2 regions of the Xanthomarina sp. genome follow, and region 2 is predicted to be linked to the other one. Evidence: riboswitches for the same ligand, from Rfam matches in the RefSeq annotation. Region 2 holds a riboswitch; the other holds the start of a gene.
The links. Region 2 has a riboswitch for S-adenosylmethionine ahead of VKY41_RS10625 (hypothetical protein). Riboswitches for the same ligand answer to the same signal wherever they lie in the genome.

Region 1: linked by a shared signal. The riboswitch ahead of VKY41_RS01950 (hypothetical protein) and the one ahead of VKY41_RS10625 (hypothetical protein) in region 2 are both predicted to bind S-adenosylmethionine.

Annotation. Positions count from the first base shown of each region.
Region 1 covers NZ_DATGNR010000012.1:48,979-58,139, forward strand. The annotation lists gene VKY41_RS01945 (metallophosphoesterase) at 1-421, opposite strand, end outside; SAM-I-IV-variant riboswitch at 623-721, shown strand; gene VKY41_RS01950 (hypothetical protein) at 930-1,139, shown strand; gene VKY41_RS01955 (hypothetical protein) at 1,130-1,570, shown strand; gene VKY41_RS01960 (DUF6557 family protein) at 1,591-1,998, shown strand; gene VKY41_RS01965 (hypothetical protein) at 2,054-2,926, shown strand; tRNA gene VKY41_RS01970 (tRNA-Lys) at 3,017-3,089, opposite strand; gene VKY41_RS01975 (shikimate kinase) at 3,224-3,742, shown strand; gene VKY41_RS01980 (phosphoribosyltransferase family protein) at 3,734-4,237, opposite strand; gene VKY41_RS01985 (RNA-binding S4 domain-containing protein) at 4,306-4,677, opposite strand; gene VKY41_RS01990 (FKBP-type peptidyl-prolyl cis-trans isomerase) at 4,759-5,844, shown strand; gene VKY41_RS01995 (porin family protein) at 5,921-6,511, opposite strand; gene VKY41_RS02000 (transketolase family protein) at 6,557-7,510, opposite strand; gene VKY41_RS02005 (transketolase) at 7,612-8,457, opposite strand; gene tgt (tRNA guanosine(34) transglycosylase Tgt) at 8,732-9,161, shown strand, end outside.
Region 2 covers NZ_DATGNR010000078.1:36,317-45,477, reverse strand. The annotation lists gene VKY41_RS10675 (type I restriction endonuclease subunit R) at 1-659, shown strand, start outside; gene VKY41_RS10670 (hypothetical protein) at 668-1,960, shown strand; gene VKY41_RS10665 (helix-turn-helix domain-containing protein) at 2,077-2,358, shown strand; gene VKY41_RS10660 (hypothetical protein) at 2,358-2,729, shown strand; gene VKY41_RS10655 (hypothetical protein) at 2,823-4,190, shown strand; gene VKY41_RS10650 (hypothetical protein) at 4,481-4,798, shown strand; gene VKY41_RS10645 (hypothetical protein) at 4,824-5,060, shown strand; gene VKY41_RS10640 (hypothetical protein) at 5,095-5,487, shown strand; gene VKY41_RS10635 (hypothetical protein) at 5,477-6,805, shown strand; gene VKY41_RS10630 (hypothetical protein) at 6,955-7,668, shown strand; gene VKY41_RS10625 (hypothetical protein) at 7,728-8,090, opposite strand; SAM-I-IV-variant riboswitch at 8,133-8,229, opposite strand; gene VKY41_RS10620 (BspA family leucine-rich repeat surface protein) at 8,310-9,161, opposite strand, start outside.

The sequences.
Region 1 (9,161 bases), on a different contig from region 2:
GAACGGCTCTAAAAGTTTCTGTTTCATAAAACAAAGGCAAGGTTTTAAACCACTCTAAATACATTTTAAATTCCTCTGGCCTGTCTTTAAAATGTTCTATTGTTTTGATATGTTGTTGGGTGTTTTTTTCTGAATGTTCTCTTAAATACTCTCCGTTGGCATCTTTCAAATGAAAACATAGCGCGTTATATTCATGGTTACCCATTAGGGCTATGGCAGTTCCATTATCTACCATATGCTTTACAATTTCTAAAGTTTCTCTATTTTTTGGCCCCCTATCAATATAATCGCCCACAAATAATACTTTCCTATCAGGATTTGGGTGGGAATAAAACTTGTGTTCCTTAGTATATCCTAACTTTTTAAGTAACATTTCTAGCTCATCTGCATGGCCATGAATATCTCCAATTAAATCAATCATTTTTTATTATTAGGTTGTTAGTTTTCGTTTATAAAGGTTGAATATAAACATCCAGTAGAAAAATTACAAAGGAACTTACTCTTTGATTTCAATATTTATAAGTTCAAAACAAATCGGCATAAAGCATCCCTAAAAAACATATTTAAAACGAATTTTCTTACAAAAAAAGTAGGATTTTTAAAATTTATTTCTTATATTGAGAACTCTCATTAAGAATCACATGAGGTGATAGCAACCTGCCCTAGCAGGCGAAGGTGCTAAAAACAATGAGCCTAACTTTTAGGAAAAGTATGTCAACAACCCAATTTCTTACTGATTTTATTACAACGTGTTTATTATAAACTAATAAACATAATGAGCCGTGTGTTCAGAAACCTAAAGTTCTAACAAGAACAGCTAGCTTTCTGTTGTGCAACGCTCTCAAATGAAGCCTGTGCTTGTATAGGTCCCTTGTGGTCTAGCTATATCGCATGCGCATAAACCATGAATTAATTTAAACCTACAAACTATGACAAATTTAACTTTCAATGAATTATTAAAAGAGCACAGGGACCTTCTTGATGATTCTACTTACGTTAATGAATTTGAATTCTATACAAGAGGAAAAACAGATGCCGAAAAACTTCAAAACCTCTTATTTATCGAAGAAACATATTGGATTTATGATTCAAGTTGGGACAATATAACTCTAAAAAGCGCAATTAGTATATGCCTGTAAGACTTAAAAATATTGAAAATATCATTCTAAAGAAGAAAAGCGAATCAACACTTGCATCGATACTAATCGAATATGCCACCTTAAGTCAAAAATTTGCAACCGCAGATAGTCAATCTTGGTATTTTAAGCAAGCTCAAGAATCGACAAATAGAAAACTAGAATCCTTACTAGAACGCTATAAAGAAATCCGAAGTTTATTTAATGAAAACAGTATAGACTACTTCATTCATAAAATCAATAAAAACAATTCCCATATAGCTCATCTCAAAGAAAATGGCATGAACTCTATAAGCTATTTAACCTGTACCTCATTGTCTGATGAAAATGCATTTATCACAGAGCTCATTCGCCTTAAAAGCAAAACAAAAACACTTATGCCTATAGACTATTATTTACAAAAGCCTGAGGAATTATTGATACTTATAAATTAATCATTAAAACCCAAGAAACTATGACCTTAAAAGAACTCCTACAAAACCATACATGGAAAAATGTATCTGCTAAGTTTTTAGAAATCTATCCTGAAGCCGAAGAAAATATAAAAGGCTATGAAATGGTTTTTGAAAGATTAAAAAAGATGCAACCTGAAGAAAATGATTTCGCCATTATAATTACAAAAGAAACGGATGAAGATGATGACTACTTTGAAGTTTCCGGTCTGCATAAACATCCAAAAACCAAAGAAGAAACGTATCCGCAAGAAATAGAATTTACTCCCTGGAGACAATGGTTAGGAATGGATATTTACCAAGCCAGTTTAGATAATTTTTCAGAACAGGAAATTGTGGTTCACTGTCTTTACGAAATGACTTTTGTAAGTTTTTCAGAAGAGGAAATACAAAAAGTACTCAAACGATAAGTAAGTGAGCGTATTAACTAACAAAATTAATTATTAACCAACAAAAATTAAAATTATGAAAAAAACGGACAAAACTAACAACCGTATCACCTTAGGAGGTGTAGATTACCCAAAAAACAATACCGCCGTTATTATGATGGGTGCTTTGGGAACCAAGAAAAAAGAAGTCGTAGAGGAACTACTTAATATAGAAGGAGAAGTATTTGGCTACGAGCGTGGCTTTCAAGACGTTTTAAAATCTGAAAAAGCGATAAACTATGCTAAAAGCATGAATAAACTAGACATTACAGCACTTGATATGTCAGATCCTATAGATATAACTAAGGCATTTAACGCGCTAAGTGACCATCCAGATTTTAATAGAGGAATGCCGCGTGAATTATCCTCTAAAATTGCATTAAGCGATAAAACCAATAAACCCAACCTCATCTTTTTAGATAAAGTTGGTGATGCCATAAACTATATTAATCTGTCCTTTAGTTTAACTAATAAAAGCTATGATTTAAAAGACATACACATCGTTTGGATGATCGAAGATTACCATAAGGTTGTTAAGAGGAATAAAACTGCTGATGGAATAAGATATCCCGACCTCATGTTAGAATCGACGCATAAAGGCATTGCAGATACTATGGAAAGCATTCTTACAGATCCATCTTATAACAAATATATGGATGGGGATATTTGGATTATTTTAGACAATAACGAAAAGATTCGCATTAAAGAAGCTGGTAAAGCCATAGACAGGACATTATTAACTCCTGAACTAATGGAAATAATTGAGCGTTACAAATTGAGCGTAAACCCCCAAAAAAATAAAACATCTAAAAAAGAAAAGAATAGAGAAATAAGAGAGAGGCTTTATCGTGAACAAAAGCAAGGTGATGTGGATGAATTATGGGATGAGATTGCTAAAAAATACTATTAATAGGATATCACAAACTATTTAATCATTTAGAAAGAACCTAGTAATAATAAAAAACCTCGATATCATGATGATATCGAGGCTAGTTTTTTGTGACCGGGCTGGGGCTCGAACCCAGGACCCTCTCCTTAAAAGGGAGATGCTCTACCAACTGAGCTACCAGGTCTTTCAATTTGTCTCGCTGTAACGAGGGTGCAAATATAGAAGCTTTTATTAATATTCCAAACCTTTTTTTAAAATTTTTTTCTTTTTTTCTTTTGTTACTTTGCAATGCTTAATAAATACTATAATCTTAGATTTATGAAAATTATTTTAATAGGATATATGGCTTCTGGAAAGTCGTTAATAGGTAAGGAATTAGCTGAGTTTTTAAAATTCGATTTTATAGATCTAGATCAGTTTATAGAAGAAAAGGAAGGGAAAACTATACAGGAAATATTCTCAGATAAAGGCGAGATTTTTTTTAGAAAAATTGAACACACTTATTTAATAGAAGTTTTATCTTTAAAAAGTAATGTTGTTTTGTCTTTGGGAGGAGGTACTCCATGTTTCACCAATAATTTGCAACTAATTTTAGATAACCAAAATCTGAAAACTTTTTTTCTAAATGTTCCAATTAATGAACTTTCAAAAAGATTAATGGCCGATAAAGAGAACCGACCTTTAATACAGTATGTATCTTCTGAAAATGATATGTTGGAGTTCGTAGGAAAGCATTTATTTGAGCGCTTGCAATTTTATAATCAAGCTAATTATAAAATTGATGCCAATAAGCCCAAGGAGGATGTAGTACGAGATATTATTTCAAAACTATTTTAGATAGGCTTTATACGACTCTCCATTTAAAACAACATCTACGTGCTCGCTTAATGAAGTAGATAGTGAGATGCCTTTAAAATCCGCTTTAACAGGGTATTTTTTATGATTCCTATTTACCAACACAGCTGTTTTAAATTGTTTTAAAGGAACTTCAAGGAAATGTTTAACACCATAAATTAAAGTAGTACCTGAATTTAGCACATCGTCAATTAATACTACCGATTTGTTTTGGTAATCTTCAGCTTTAATAGACGTTATAATTTCTTGTCTTGGATTCTTTTTATTAATAGTAACTTTACATAAAACCGGTTTTATAGGTGAAATTTCACTTAAAACGGCCTTTAGTTTCTCAGCAAGAATATAACCGTTACTTTCAATGCCGGCTAAAACAATTTCAGTTTCGTTAACATTGCTTTCGTATATCTGGTAAGCAATTCGTTTTATTTTATGATTAATTTCGTCGTGGTCTAAAATCACATTTTTAGTTAAAGCCATGTTTAGTAAAATTTTGTTTTGTTACTCGTTCAAAGATAAAACACTAATTTAAATCGTAAGGTGATTTTTTACTCATTTTCGTCCTGGTAGTCGTCAATGTCTCTTCGATCCTTTTTAGTTGGCCTTCCGGTTCCTTTTTTTCTATAATAATCTTTAGCAAATTTTAAAAGATCTTGAGCTTCAAAAGCCTCTTTTGGAGTGGTATCAACCCTATAAATATCAACCAATTTGGCGCCAACTCTGTTTGAAGGAATGTCGTTTACTGTTAAGGTATAATTTATTTGGTCTTTTCTAACTTGTATCTTATCCGTCGGGAAAACTTCTCGACTTGGCTTAGCAACATCTCCATTTACTCTTATGTGTCCCTTTCTGCATGCTGTGGTGGCAATACTTCTTGTTTTGTAGTACCTTACACACCATAAATACTTATCAATTCGCATAATATTTATCTAAATCAACGTTAATCTTCTTGTGCAAAATTATTAATAAATTGTATCTTGCACCTCAAAAAAGTAGCAATAATGAAATTTAGAAATTTAATAACAGCAATATTGTGTTTTTCAGTAGTTGTCGTGTCGTGTAAAAAGGATGACGATAGTGATGAACCTGATGTAGTTCCAGTAAGGGATCGTCAAGAAGTTTATAATGAAAATATTCTTGAAATTGAAGAGTATTTGTCTACACACTTTTATAATTACGAAGAGTTTCAGGATAACCCAACATATAGTGATTTAAGTGTTTCTCCTTATAATGTAACCCCTAACGATAGTTTTGAAATAGTTTTCGATACTATAGCAGGAGTAAATAGCGATAAAACACCTTTAATTGATCAAGTTGAAAGTAAAATAGTAAAGGACTCCGAAGGTGTTTCTTATAAAGTATATTTTCTAAAGGTTAGAGAAGGATTAGGTGGAGATATTCATCCGGTTGACCAAGTTTTTGCTAATTATAAAGGGTATTTAACAGACGGTTCTCTTTTTGATAGTACTGTTTCTGGAGTGCCTTTTCATTTAACTACAGTAGGGAATCTTTTCGGTGTGGTAGATGGGTTTAAAGAGGGAATGATAGAGTTTAAAGCAAGAGAAGGATTTACTGCAAATAATGACGGAACTGTTACTCATCATAATCACGGTATTGGAGCTGTGTTTGTTCCTTCAGGATTGGGTTATTTTTCTTTGCCTCAAAGTTCGATACCAGCATATTCGAATTTAATTTTTGCTTTCCAAGCGGAAAAGAGAGTCTTATTCGATCATGATAATGATGGCGTGTTTTCTTATTTAGAAGATATAAATAATGATGGAGATAACTTTAATGATGATACAGATGGTGATGGTAGACCAGATTTTTTAGATATAGATGACGATGGAGATGGCGTTTTAACTAAAGATGAAATTGTGCAAAATACGTATACTGAAAATTCAGATATGCAGCCGTTTACAACCTATGAATCGGCTGAAGCATATTTTAATGAAAATGCGGCTCCTGGAGAGTTGTTATATAGTATAATAGATAATAATGATGGAACTTTTACTTTAAAAACTGTCATATACACAGATTCTAATGGTAATGGAACGCCTGATTATTTAGATAGCACATATCCTGGATAGGAATAAGGTATTAAAACACAAAAAAAGCCACTTAAATTGTTTTAAGTGGCTTTTTTTTATGCTTGTATAAATTAGATTATAATATAAACGACAAGCTTAAAATAAGTTGATCTGGTCTTGTGTCAATTCTGCTTTGTGTTGTAGGAGAAATATTTTCATTTAGGAAGGTTGCTTCATTTTCGTTTAAACCTCTTTCATATCTTAAATCGATTCCTATTTTATTAAAGCTAACACCAACTCCAAAATTTAACCCTACGGTAAAATCATTTTTAATATCTTTTACATTTACGCCATCAAACTCACTGTCTAAAATGTATTGAAATGACGGTCCTGCAAACACATTCAACATTTTTAAGAATTTAACTCCAATTAAAACAGGAGCATCTAATTTTTGCATTTCAAAAGTTCCTGCTGTATAATCACTTTTAGTTTTTGTGTAAACAAGTTCTGGTTTAACAAAAATAGTTCCACCAAGCTTACCAAAAACACCAAAATGATAACCAATATTTCTATCAGGATTTTCTGAATTACTATCTATAGATTGAAAGTAATCTCCATTAGCATTATAATTAATACCACCTTTAAATCCAAAACCTATAGCATTTTGGGCTTGAGAAAATGTAGTAAACAATAAGCATGCTAATCCTATAAAAAGTGCATTTTTCATGAGTTTCAATTTTGAGTTAACCTATTTAACGAAATAGTTTAGTAATTATTTTCTTTTAATTACTGCTTCAGCTGCTTTTACAATGGCAGCACTATTTAAACCGTATTTTTCCATTAGTTGTTCTGGAGTTCCAGATTCACCAAAAGTATCATTGGTCCCAACAAATTCTTGTGGTGTAGGTTTGTTAGTTGCTAATACTCTAGCAACGCTTTCGCCTAGTCCACCAATAACGTTGTGTTCTTCAGCGGTAACAATACATCCTGTTTTTGTAACCGATTTGATAATAGCTGCATCATCTAATGGCTTTATGGTGTGAATGTTTATTACTTCAGCTGAAATTCCTTTTTCATTTAAGGCTTTTGATGCTTCAAGAGCTTCCCAAACTAAATGTCCTGTTGCAACAATGGTTACATCTGTACCATCAACTAAATGAAGCGCTTTTCCTATTTCAAATTTCTGGTTCTCAGGCGTAAAGTTTGCAACTTTAGGTCTTCCAAATCGTAGATAAACTGGACCTTCGTGTTCAGCAATAGCTATAGTGGCCGCTTTTGTTTGGTTATAATCGCACGGGTTGATTACTGTCATTCCTGGCAACATTTTCATCAAACCTATATCTTCAAGTATTTGGTGTGTAGCGCCATCTTCACCTAAAGTTAATCCTGCGTGTGATGCACAAATTTTAACGTTTTTATTTGAATAGGCAACACTTTGACGAATTTGATCGTAAACACGACCTGTAGAAAAGTTAGCAAAAGTTCCTGTAAATGGAATTTTTCCTCCTATAGTCATTCCTGCGGCCAAACCAATCATATTGGCTTCAGCAATTCCTACTTGATAAAAGCGCTCTGGATGATTTGCTTTAAAATCGTCCATCTTTAAAGAGCCAATTAAATCAGCACATAGTGCTACTACATTTTCATTAGTTTTTCCAAGTTCGGTTAATCCATCTCCAAATCCTGAACGTGTATCCTTACTTCCTGTGTTTGTGTATGTTTTCATAAGCTTCCCTAAATCTCTTTAATAAAGAGATTTTTTTAGGTAATATTTATTAAATTTTGTAAATCATTTTTATATTGACTCAATATTGAGGCGTAATAGGTTTAGTAGTCTCCTAAAGTTTCAGGATTCTGAGCTAATCCGCTTGCTAATTGTTCGTCGTTTGGTGCTTTTCCATGCCATGCATGTGTGTGCATCATGAAATCAACTCCATTCCCCATGACTGTTTTCAATAAAACGCAAACAGGTTTTCCTTGTCCTGTTTTAGATTTTGCTTCGGCCATTCCTTTTAAAATAGCCTCTATATCGTTCCCTTCATTAATTTCAACAACAGTCCAATCAAAGGCTTCAAATTTTGCTTTTACGCTTCCCATAGGAAGTACGTCATCTGTCGATCCGTCAATTTGTTGACCGTTTAAATCTATCGTCGCAATAATGTTGTCAACTTTATTTCCAGCTGCATACATGATAGCTTCCCAGTTTTGCCCTTCTTGTAATTCTCCGTCACCATGTAAACTGTACACTAAATGAGAGTCGTTATTTAGTTTTTTAGTTTGTGCAGCTCCTAAAGCCACGGACATGCCTTGACCTAAAGAACCAGATGCAATTCTAACTCCAGGTAAGTCTTCATGTGTTGTTGGATGCCCTTGTAAGCGCGAGTTGATTAAACGGAAGGTGTTTAGCTCTTCAACAGGAAAATATCCAGATCTAGCTAAAACACTATAAAAAACTGGAGAAATATGACCGTTGGACAAGAAAAATAAATCTTCTCCCATTCCATCCATATCAAAACCTTCGTTTCTATCCATAATCTCTTGGTAAAGTGCTACAAAAAACTCAGCACAACCTAAGGAACCTCCAGGATGACCAGAGTTTACTTTGTGTACCATACGTAAAATATCTCTACGTACTTGTGTTGTTAAATCTTTTAATTCTTGTGTGTTTGACATGTTTAAATAGTTAATTATATACCTGCAAAAATAAAGTTTTAATATACGGAATCAAAAAGAGATGTAGCGCACTTATTAACCAATTGTGTGCATTTGCTAACAATTAAGTTTTATTTTAAAGTTGTTTGTAAGGATCTACTCATATTTGATTGTTATAAGGTAGTCGTAGTGAAGTTAAGAAAGGATTTTATTTTTAATATGAATCAATTTTATTAAATGTTTAAGAATCTATACACTTATGTTATTTATATTTGCCACTTGATGAAATAAGAATATGACATTTGAATTAAAAGGAAAAGACGCACAGTCTAGTGCGAGAGCTGGAGTAGTAACAACCGATCACGGTAAAATAGAAACACCAATTTTTATGCCCGTTGGAACCGTAGCTTCAGTAAAAGGAGTACATCAACGTGAATTAAAAAACGATATTAACCCAGATATTATTTTAGGAAATACCTATCATTTATATTTAAGACCTCAAACAGATATTCTTGAAAAGGCAGGAGGTTTACATAAATTCATGAATTGGGATAGAAATATTTTAACCGATTCAGGTGGTTATCAAGTGTATTCACTTTCATCTAACCGTAAAATTAAGGAAGAAGGAGTGAAGTTTAAATCACACATCGATGGAAGTTATCACACCTTTACTCCTGAAAATGTTATGGAAATTCAAAGAACTATTGGAGCGGATATAATTATGG
Region 2 (9,161 bases):
TGGTTAATGAATCTATTGAAACCTATAATACCGCACTTGATAAGGTTGAGGATTACGGAAAGCAAGTTGATTTAAGCAAGCTTGATTTTGATAAAATTAAAGCCGAGTTCGAACAGCTAAAAGACAATAAGAATATTGCGGTTAAATCGCTTGAAGAGCGCGTTAAGAAAAAATTGGATAAACTTATAAAAGATAATCCATTAAGGGTAGATTTTTATGAGCGATACGAGCAAATTATTGAAGATTATAATTTAGGAAAGGAGTACAAATCCATTAAAGAAATATTTGACGCGCTTGTAGATTTGTTTGGCGATTTAAACGAAGAGGAAAAGCGTTCTACTAAGGAAAATTTATCCGAAGAAGAATTGGCCGTTTTTGATATGCTTAATAAAGGCAAAAAAATAACCGATAAGGAAAAAGCAGAAGTAAAAGAAGCAGCTAAAAACCTATTAAAAAAGCTTCAGGAAAACGAGTTTAAAGTAGTGGATTGGGCAGAGAAAAGTCAAACCAAAGCAGCCGTTAGACGCGTGATTAATGATTTTTTATACAGCAAATTACCCTATCCAACCTATGAAGATGGCGATATTGCAGTAAAAACAGAAGTATTGTATAATTTCTTTGAATCTCAATATCGAGATTATGGGAGGGAAGCGGTTTAATTTTTTAAATGAATAAACAACAACCTATATTCACTAATAACGAAAGAATTCTTGATTTTATTTCGTTTATTTTATTATGGGTAGGAGGCCTAAATGGTAAACCTACTTTGTTTTTCTATCAAAATCGCCCATCTATTTTTAAAAAAGATAAAAATGAGTCAAAGGAATCTGTTGTTATTGATTCCTATTTAGATTATTTAAAAGAGACAATAAAAGTTGAAAAGATATTCAATAATAAAGATAATCAACTGTTAGAATTGGATTCGTTAACAGATTTGTTACCAAGTGAAGAACAGAAAATATTAGCTTCTTATATTGATGAAAATTATATAATCGATGAAAAATATCACGATTTCAACCTTGTAAATTATTCAGTTGAAGATTTGAATAGAGATTTTAAAACGTACAGGTCTTTTTACGAAATCAATCAAGAGGTTTTAATCTCATATTTGCTGCAAGAGATTTATTTTGTTTCTCGAAAATCTTTTCAGGTTTTTGACAAAGAAGTTTCTAAAATAGATAGGATTTACGAATTAAAAAAGCTGTTGCATTATGACTTGTCAAAAGAGTATATAGAGTATAAGTCTAAAAAATATAAAGAGCATCTTTTTGAAGTAGTTGATAGGGGGATGTTTATGTTAAGGGGATTTTCAGATAATGAAGGGATATTTATTGACCATAGAAAAACATTAGTTGGTTATTTACTTCTACTTAAAGGGAAGTCTATAAATTATGATTTAAAAACTCCTAATGTTAAAGATTCCTATGTCTATTTAAATTATGAATACTTTAATTTTAAACTTAACGGTAAAGTAATTGAAAATGATAACATTCTAAATAATGAGTTAAACGAATTACATGAGGAACTTAACATCTTTAAAAATAAAAACACTAAACTTTTTATATTTTTAGAAGAAAAAGGGTTTTCTGAAAATGAAATAGATACAATTATAAATACATTTTTTTCAGGAAAATATACCGATTTGGGGTTAAGGTATATTGATACTTCAAGCCCAATTATCGTTTTTCATTTTTTATTCCTTTTCTACATATTTGATTTTTATGAATTAGATAACAACAACCTTAAATCGTCTAATGATTTTGATAAAGTTTTGGAATGTCAAACCTTAATTTCTAATCAAGGTAAATATTTTAGAAGGTATTATTTAAATATAGAAGCTAATTATGAGCATAGAGATTACCCTTTTAGGTCAGTTGAAGATACTATTAAAAAAATTATAGATGAGCTTAAAATTGAAGGGGGAAAATTAAAATCAATTCCTGAACAAAATATTTTTTAGCCTTGTGCCCTTGTTATTACTGAACTTGTAAAATTATTTACTCCCCCTTTTTTCCCTTCTTCCCCCTTTTGTCTGTTTGTAATGGAAATAGTTCCAATAACATTAAATAAAAACAGATGAAAGAATTTAATTTAATAGGTTTAAATATAGAAGACCTACAAGAACTTATCAGAGAAGCAGTCGCTTCAGAACTCAGTAAAGTAAAAGAGTTGTTTTCAGCATCTAAAGCTGAAGACAAAGATTTGCTGACCAGAGAAGAGGCAAAGGAATTTTTAAACATTTCCTATACGAGCCTGTGGAGCTATGGGAAAAAGAAATTGATTAAACCGAGATACCTCCAGGGCAGGGTGTATTACTCAAAGAGCGAGTTGTTGAACCTTTTAAACGATGCAGCATAATGAGTATAGAGATAAACACCTATAGCAAAGTATTAAAGAGTTTTAGCTACCTAGAGAAACAACTTGAACGGGCAAATTTAAACAAGGCAAAAGCGATTCTTTATTTTCAAATTCTTTTGAATATTGAGCAAGAAGGTATAATTGAAAGACCTTATTTTACTTATGCTTTAGAAGACTATAAAAGGTATCTACACTTTTTTAAAAAGTATAATTTTATTCAGGATGCTTTAAATGCAAATACTTTTAGGCTTGCCAAAGATTGGAAAGATAAACGAGAGCGTTATATCGTGCCAATACCTGAAAAAAATGACTTTCTAAAGCTAACGGCAGAATTTGAAGAACTTACTTCCTGTTGCCATATTTCAGCCTAGCGTAGCATTTCCTAATTAATTTTTTAATCACAGTACCGCAGAGCGATGTGTCATGCATCGCTAGGCTTGGTATTGTCTAAACTCAAGTAAAAAATGACATCATATAGCATCATAAAACCTAGCATTTTAAACCTAGAAGAGCGTATAAAAAAATACCCGCCTGACTTTAATTTTAATATAGATTATGGTTTATGGTTGGTTAGTGAAATCATAAAACAAACCGCCTACAGGTTAGAAAATGAAGAGACTGATATTTGGATTCCGATGTGTTCAAGTATAACAAATAGGCATCCGTATTATTATCGAGACCATTTAAGGTATCTATGCGAGAATTTCCCTGTTATTGGCAACGTGCTTTTCAGGAGCGACTATAAACAGGGCAGTTGTTATGCGTATCGGTTAGCACCCTATTTTTTTGGTGAAGAAGTAGAATTGGTAAACATAACCGATAAAAAAATGCTCAAATTTTTAAAACCTAAAATCGGGCTGAAGGCTAATAACCCATTTAAAAAACAGTATCATTTTTTGGGAAAGTATTTTAATGAGAAGTTAACCGTAAATGCAGAACAAGCGAGCCAAAAAAATAAAGAGCTGTTTAGAAAAAAAATGGATTATAGAATACATTTGATAAATGCCGTTCGCATAACTGAAATAGGCAATGGCGAATTTTCAATAAAATATACAGACCGTACGGATGGGAGGTTGCACCATCAATTAACAAGTCTTTCAAAAGAATTACGGCCTTTTTTAAGATATGATGGTAAAATACTTGCAGAATGTGATTTGTCGGCATCTATACCAACTATGTTAACTTATATATTAAGTAATATGAATACTCATACTATTCATCTTAATAATGTAATTAATAACAGTAAGATATACTATCGTCATTATATGTTTACAAAAACTCTTGAAACCCTTATGGATAAAGAGATTGCGCTTTTCAGAGAAAAAGTCGTTTCAGGACAGTTTTATGAGTCATTTATTGAGGGCATGCATACCATCCATCACTTTGATAAACGCCTCAAACCTGATGCGTATTATTTACAAAATGTACAGCGCATTTTTAATAGACCGTTCGATGGGGATATGGAAGATTTGAGGGCAGTAGTTAAACGGAATTTCTTATCTATGTTCAATGCACCCAATGCACAATTTCTAAATGAAGAAGCAGAATTTAATATGCATTATCCAAGTCTCTTAAGATGGATGAAGTTGTTTAAAAAAATTAACCATAAGTATTTCGCTTATTTGACGTTTCAAGTAGAGAGTTATTTTATGTTAAATATCGTGGCGAGACAATTCAATAAAAAATATAATGGTAAGAAGCCGTTATTCACCCTTCACGACTGTTTGATAACGACAAAAGATAATATTGAGTTACTGCATCAATTTATGCAAGAAACGCTCTCTAAAGAGCTAGGATTTAGTCCTGTGTTGAAGGTTAAGGTTTGGGAGTGAGTAACTGATTGTTTAAAAAGGATTCACTTCGAAAATTAAAAATTTCAGTTTAGTTGTATTTGATGTGATTTAAGTTTTTTTTTGGAGATAAAAGATTTATTAAATTAGTTGAAACAATTTGGATATAATTAATGTGTATATTCAATTGTTAGCTGCAATTAAAAATGAACAATGATTGAAAAAATTAAAACAAAGTAAAAAGTTTTGGCTAAGTGCTTAATCTAAAGTTCACTACTTTTAATTCCCGTACTAACCATAGCCGAGACGTTACCCACAAGTTGAAGAAACCGATGAACTACGATAATACAAACGAACTAAAAAGCTTTATTGCTGACAAAAATTTATCTGATAAAAATTCTAATGTTTTTTTCGATGCAAAAATAGAACTAACCACTTCTAAAAACTTTGCGAAAATAGAAAAGAAAGTAATGATAAGGTTTGACGGATTTAAAAGTTCTGGAAAGGTTACAATAATAGATAGTGGATTAAATCCATATGAATTCCCAGAAGATTTTGAAGCTAATTGGCAAATTTTTAAATATATTGACAATAAATATTTACAAATAAACGGAACTCATCCAAAAAAGAAATTGGAAATTATGTTATAGAAATAACACCAATCATTATATAATTATGAAATACAAAATTGAACAAAGAGTTTTCAATAATTTAACAGGAAAAAAATGCCTAATTATTGCCACTAAAGATATTCCATACAAACCAAAAGTAAATCCAATGAATCAAAAGGAATTATTTCCAGAAGAAGGTTATGATTATTTGCTTTTTATTGAAAAATCAGATAATGGGGAAACTATTGATTATTTAGGAACAATAAGTGCTAACGAAAATCATTTAAGCCCTATAGAATAACATAATGATTATAACGTGGAAAAAAATATAATAGATGACTTTAAAATTTCAGGAAAATATAGATAAAATAGAAGGATGTCCTGCAAAGAGTGAAAATGGAGATAAAACTCTTTATAGATTTATACTATCTGTTCCATTAGATTCAGACTCATTTAAGCCTCATTCTTTAATTCATAAACCAAAATTTGATAACATATGTATTGCTTGGGGTTTATCAACATATGACAGTTTAAAAAGTGCTCAAGAAGCACTTCAAAATCTGCCAAAGAAAACAAGAGAAAAGTTTACTGCGATAGCAGTAAGTGAAATCACTGATGATGATGGTATTAAATATCCAACAAAAAACAAAAGACATTATACATTCTTCCCTAAAAAAGAAGTTAATTTATTAACTAAATTTGCACTTGTCAACCAAGATGAAGAATAACAAAAAAATATTCGACCTTAATCAATTTGAAAAAATTGAAGATATCATTTTTATAGATGAGCCTATTCTAACTCACTATAAAAGAAATGACAAGCATTTTCTTTTGTATTTAGTGGATACATTAGAAAATTCTGATAATTATTTAATGCTTGAAGTAGAAGAAAGTTCTATATATAATTATCTAACTAAAAATTTATCACTTCGTAAATTAATATTACAAAATAAGAATATTGGATATTTCCTAGAACAAGATTTTGAAGGAAACATTTTAAATTTAGATATTATTCAGACTGACCTTATTGATAATAATTATCTTCCTTTAGAAGATTCATTTCTTGAATATCGACCTTCAGAGAATTCATATTACTTAGATTTCATAAGAAATTATGAATCGACATCATATTTAACAAGTTTAAGGCAAGAAGCTTTTTATGTAAAATTTGCGCCAATTAATGCTAAGTATTCAGATACAATTGGATTAAACGAATTAGCAACTGACCTACTTTCAAACTTATCAAAATCTTTTAAGAATTTTTTGAAGGCAGATTTTTTTGTTGCTTTTAAAGAACTAAAAACAGATAATAGTAAACTACATAAAATATTCAATCGAATCCTTCCTGATTTGGACTTTCGAATGGTTGATTTAAAATATGGGAGTTTTGAAGTTGGTTTGGCTGTTGATAAAGTAATGAAAGGTGCAATAGAGGATAGAGAAATAAAAGATTGGGCTTTAGGTGTTGGTTATAAGTATAAAGATATAGTTTTAGATGCGGATTATGATGAAGAAACTGTTAATCTTATATTAAACGAATATGACGAAGAAGATAGAAAGAAAATTTTTAACCCTATTTTCAAAATAACTCAAAATCCAAATTACAGTCTTCAAATTAAAGACTCCAAAAAAGCAAAGTATTCTACCATTCGAGTTAAAAATAAATCAGTAATTGAAAAGATTATTCCACCAACTAATTTAGTTGTAAAATTAGAAGACAGAAAAGATTATGAAATTGTTCAATTCACAACATTAGTTGATAAAAACAGTATTAGTCAAACAGTTAAAATAGAAAACACTTTATTCAATTCTACTGACAATACAGATGTTTTACTAACTAATAAAGAATTTGAAAAATATGGATACGATGTCAAATTTGAAATTTCGATTCCTCTAAATATTCGAGCGGTAAAAGACACAATATATTTAACAGCGAAATACGATGATTTAGAATTTGAAGTTGTTTATCATTCCGATAAAATTGCAGAAGGAATGGAAAAAATCACATCGAACATATTTGAATATATACTAAATAAATCGGAATAAAACCTGTGGTTAACGGCATGTATAATAATAGCTAGTACTCGCCTACTTACGAAAATCCTCTTAGATTTTCTATTCGGTTTCTGTTTGCTAAATTAGTTGATAAACAAGATATGTACTATATGGTAACTTGTTACTTACAAAACTGAAAAATGATAATACAACACGCATTAGTAAATTGGGATTTGGAAAACCTAAATCCAATTTTTAAAAAATCAAAGACATTAGTTTTAGGTTCATTTAATCCAAATAAACCAGACCCAAATCAAATTACAGATTTTTATTATGGTAGAACCACAAATCATTTTTGGAAAAGTATAGCCAGAAACATGAATTTACCTGAAAATCATTTCACGAACAATCTTCAAGACAAAATAGTCTGTATGAATAAATATAGATTTTTCTGTTGCGACATCATTAACTCCATTGAGTTAGAATGTGCCAATGAAGAAGTTCTAAATCAATATGTAAATGAACGCATTTACACTAAATATGAAGATAAAGAACTCTTTCGAGTAAGAAGACCGTTTAATTTTAATAATCAATTATTTTATAAAACCTTAGAGTTTAATCATCAGATAATAGAGCTTTTAGAGCAAAATAATATCACCAAAGTAATCCATACATTAGGTAATCGTCGAATTGAGAATAATTTAATTGCAAGACCATTAAATATTAATTTAGGTTTTAATCCATTTGTTACACAAATTATTAATACTTGTAATAACAATGAAATTGAATTTGTTTCCACTTCTTACAGTCCATCTCAAACTGCTGTTAACCGTGGAGGTCAAGATTATAGAGATAATTTAGATAATTGGATTAATCAACATATATTGTGTTTAAAAAAAAGCTTGCGGAACTAATTAAATTCAAATTGAGGAATGCAGAATGAGTCAAGGTTGATGTTAGATTTATTAGAGCATTATAGATTATTATCAAACCACCACTTAAGAGATACCAGATGAGCTTTTAAAATAACTAAATTGTGGTTTTCATTATGGGCAAAAAAATTTCTTGTGGCTTCCTCGCCTTTGCTATCTTTTGTTTGCTGTAGTGAGTTTCCAATATTGTTTATTATCCTTTTATCTAATTCATTTTCAATTTTCTTGACTGACATATCCGTTATATCAATGCCTAAATCAATAAAAGCTTGTTTTATGATGCTAAAATCATCATCAACTTTTATTCTTTGAACAGGTTTGTTAATCTCTAATTTATGATTATTTCTTACAGTCTTTTTGCTTTTAAAAGAATTAAAAAAACTGAATAATTTTTGAATGGCCATAACTTTTTTGTTTTATTAAAAACATCATCAATTAAATAGGAGAGTTGCACTTTATTTTGACAGTCAGTCCACATCATTTAACCACCGTGGACTCTCGTCTCGGTTGGTATCTTATAAATTAAGATTCTTGAAGTATAAATTATATTATAACTTAAATGTAATAGAATTTTTGAGAAATTACGAATTAGGATGCAAGCCTTTAAGATAGTACCTCATAAATTAAGGGCATGTTCCCCAAATAGGTTTATTTATTGTCATTAAAGGTGAGTCTATAGAGAAATGTTGTGGTTCTTGTGTGAAATTAGAAACACACCATGAAGATATATTTTGATTAAATGATTGAGCAGCGTTAAACATCTGAATCATTTCAGTAACATTGCTTGTGTCCCAACTTCCTATGTCTTGATTAAAAGACTGTGCATTTGCAAACATCCAACCCATATTGATTACATTACTTGTGTTCCAATTCCCAATGACTTGATTAAATGAATGTGAGCTTGTAAACATAAGACTCATTGTTCTTACGTTACTTGTGTTCCAATCCCCAATATCTTGATTGAATGAATATGAGTTTGCAAACATGGCATACATTGTACTTACATTGCTTGTGTCCCAATTTCCAATATCTTGATTAAATGAGTGTGCGTTTGTAAACATACTAGCCATTGAGCTTACATTACCTGTATTCCAATTTCCTATATCTTGATTAAAAGATTCTTGGTCATAAAACATACCATGCATGGTAGTTACGTTGCTTGTGTCCCAGCTTGTTATGTCATAATTTATTGGGTAAACAATACCGCTGCTATTATCTCTAAATAGTGTGTGCATGTTGGTAACAAAAGTTGTAGCGACTTTAGAGAAATCTTCATCATTGATAATCATCTGTCTTAATACCTGATAATCTACAACCGTGTATAATTCCCCGTTAATTTCACCTATATCTCCAATTTCTGCCCATTCTTTAGCCTTAATAGTACTGCCATTGGTGTCTAAATAGACAGGGTTGTCTGTATTGTCATTACTACTATTATCGTCACTACTGCAATTAGTAAATGTTATTATGGATAA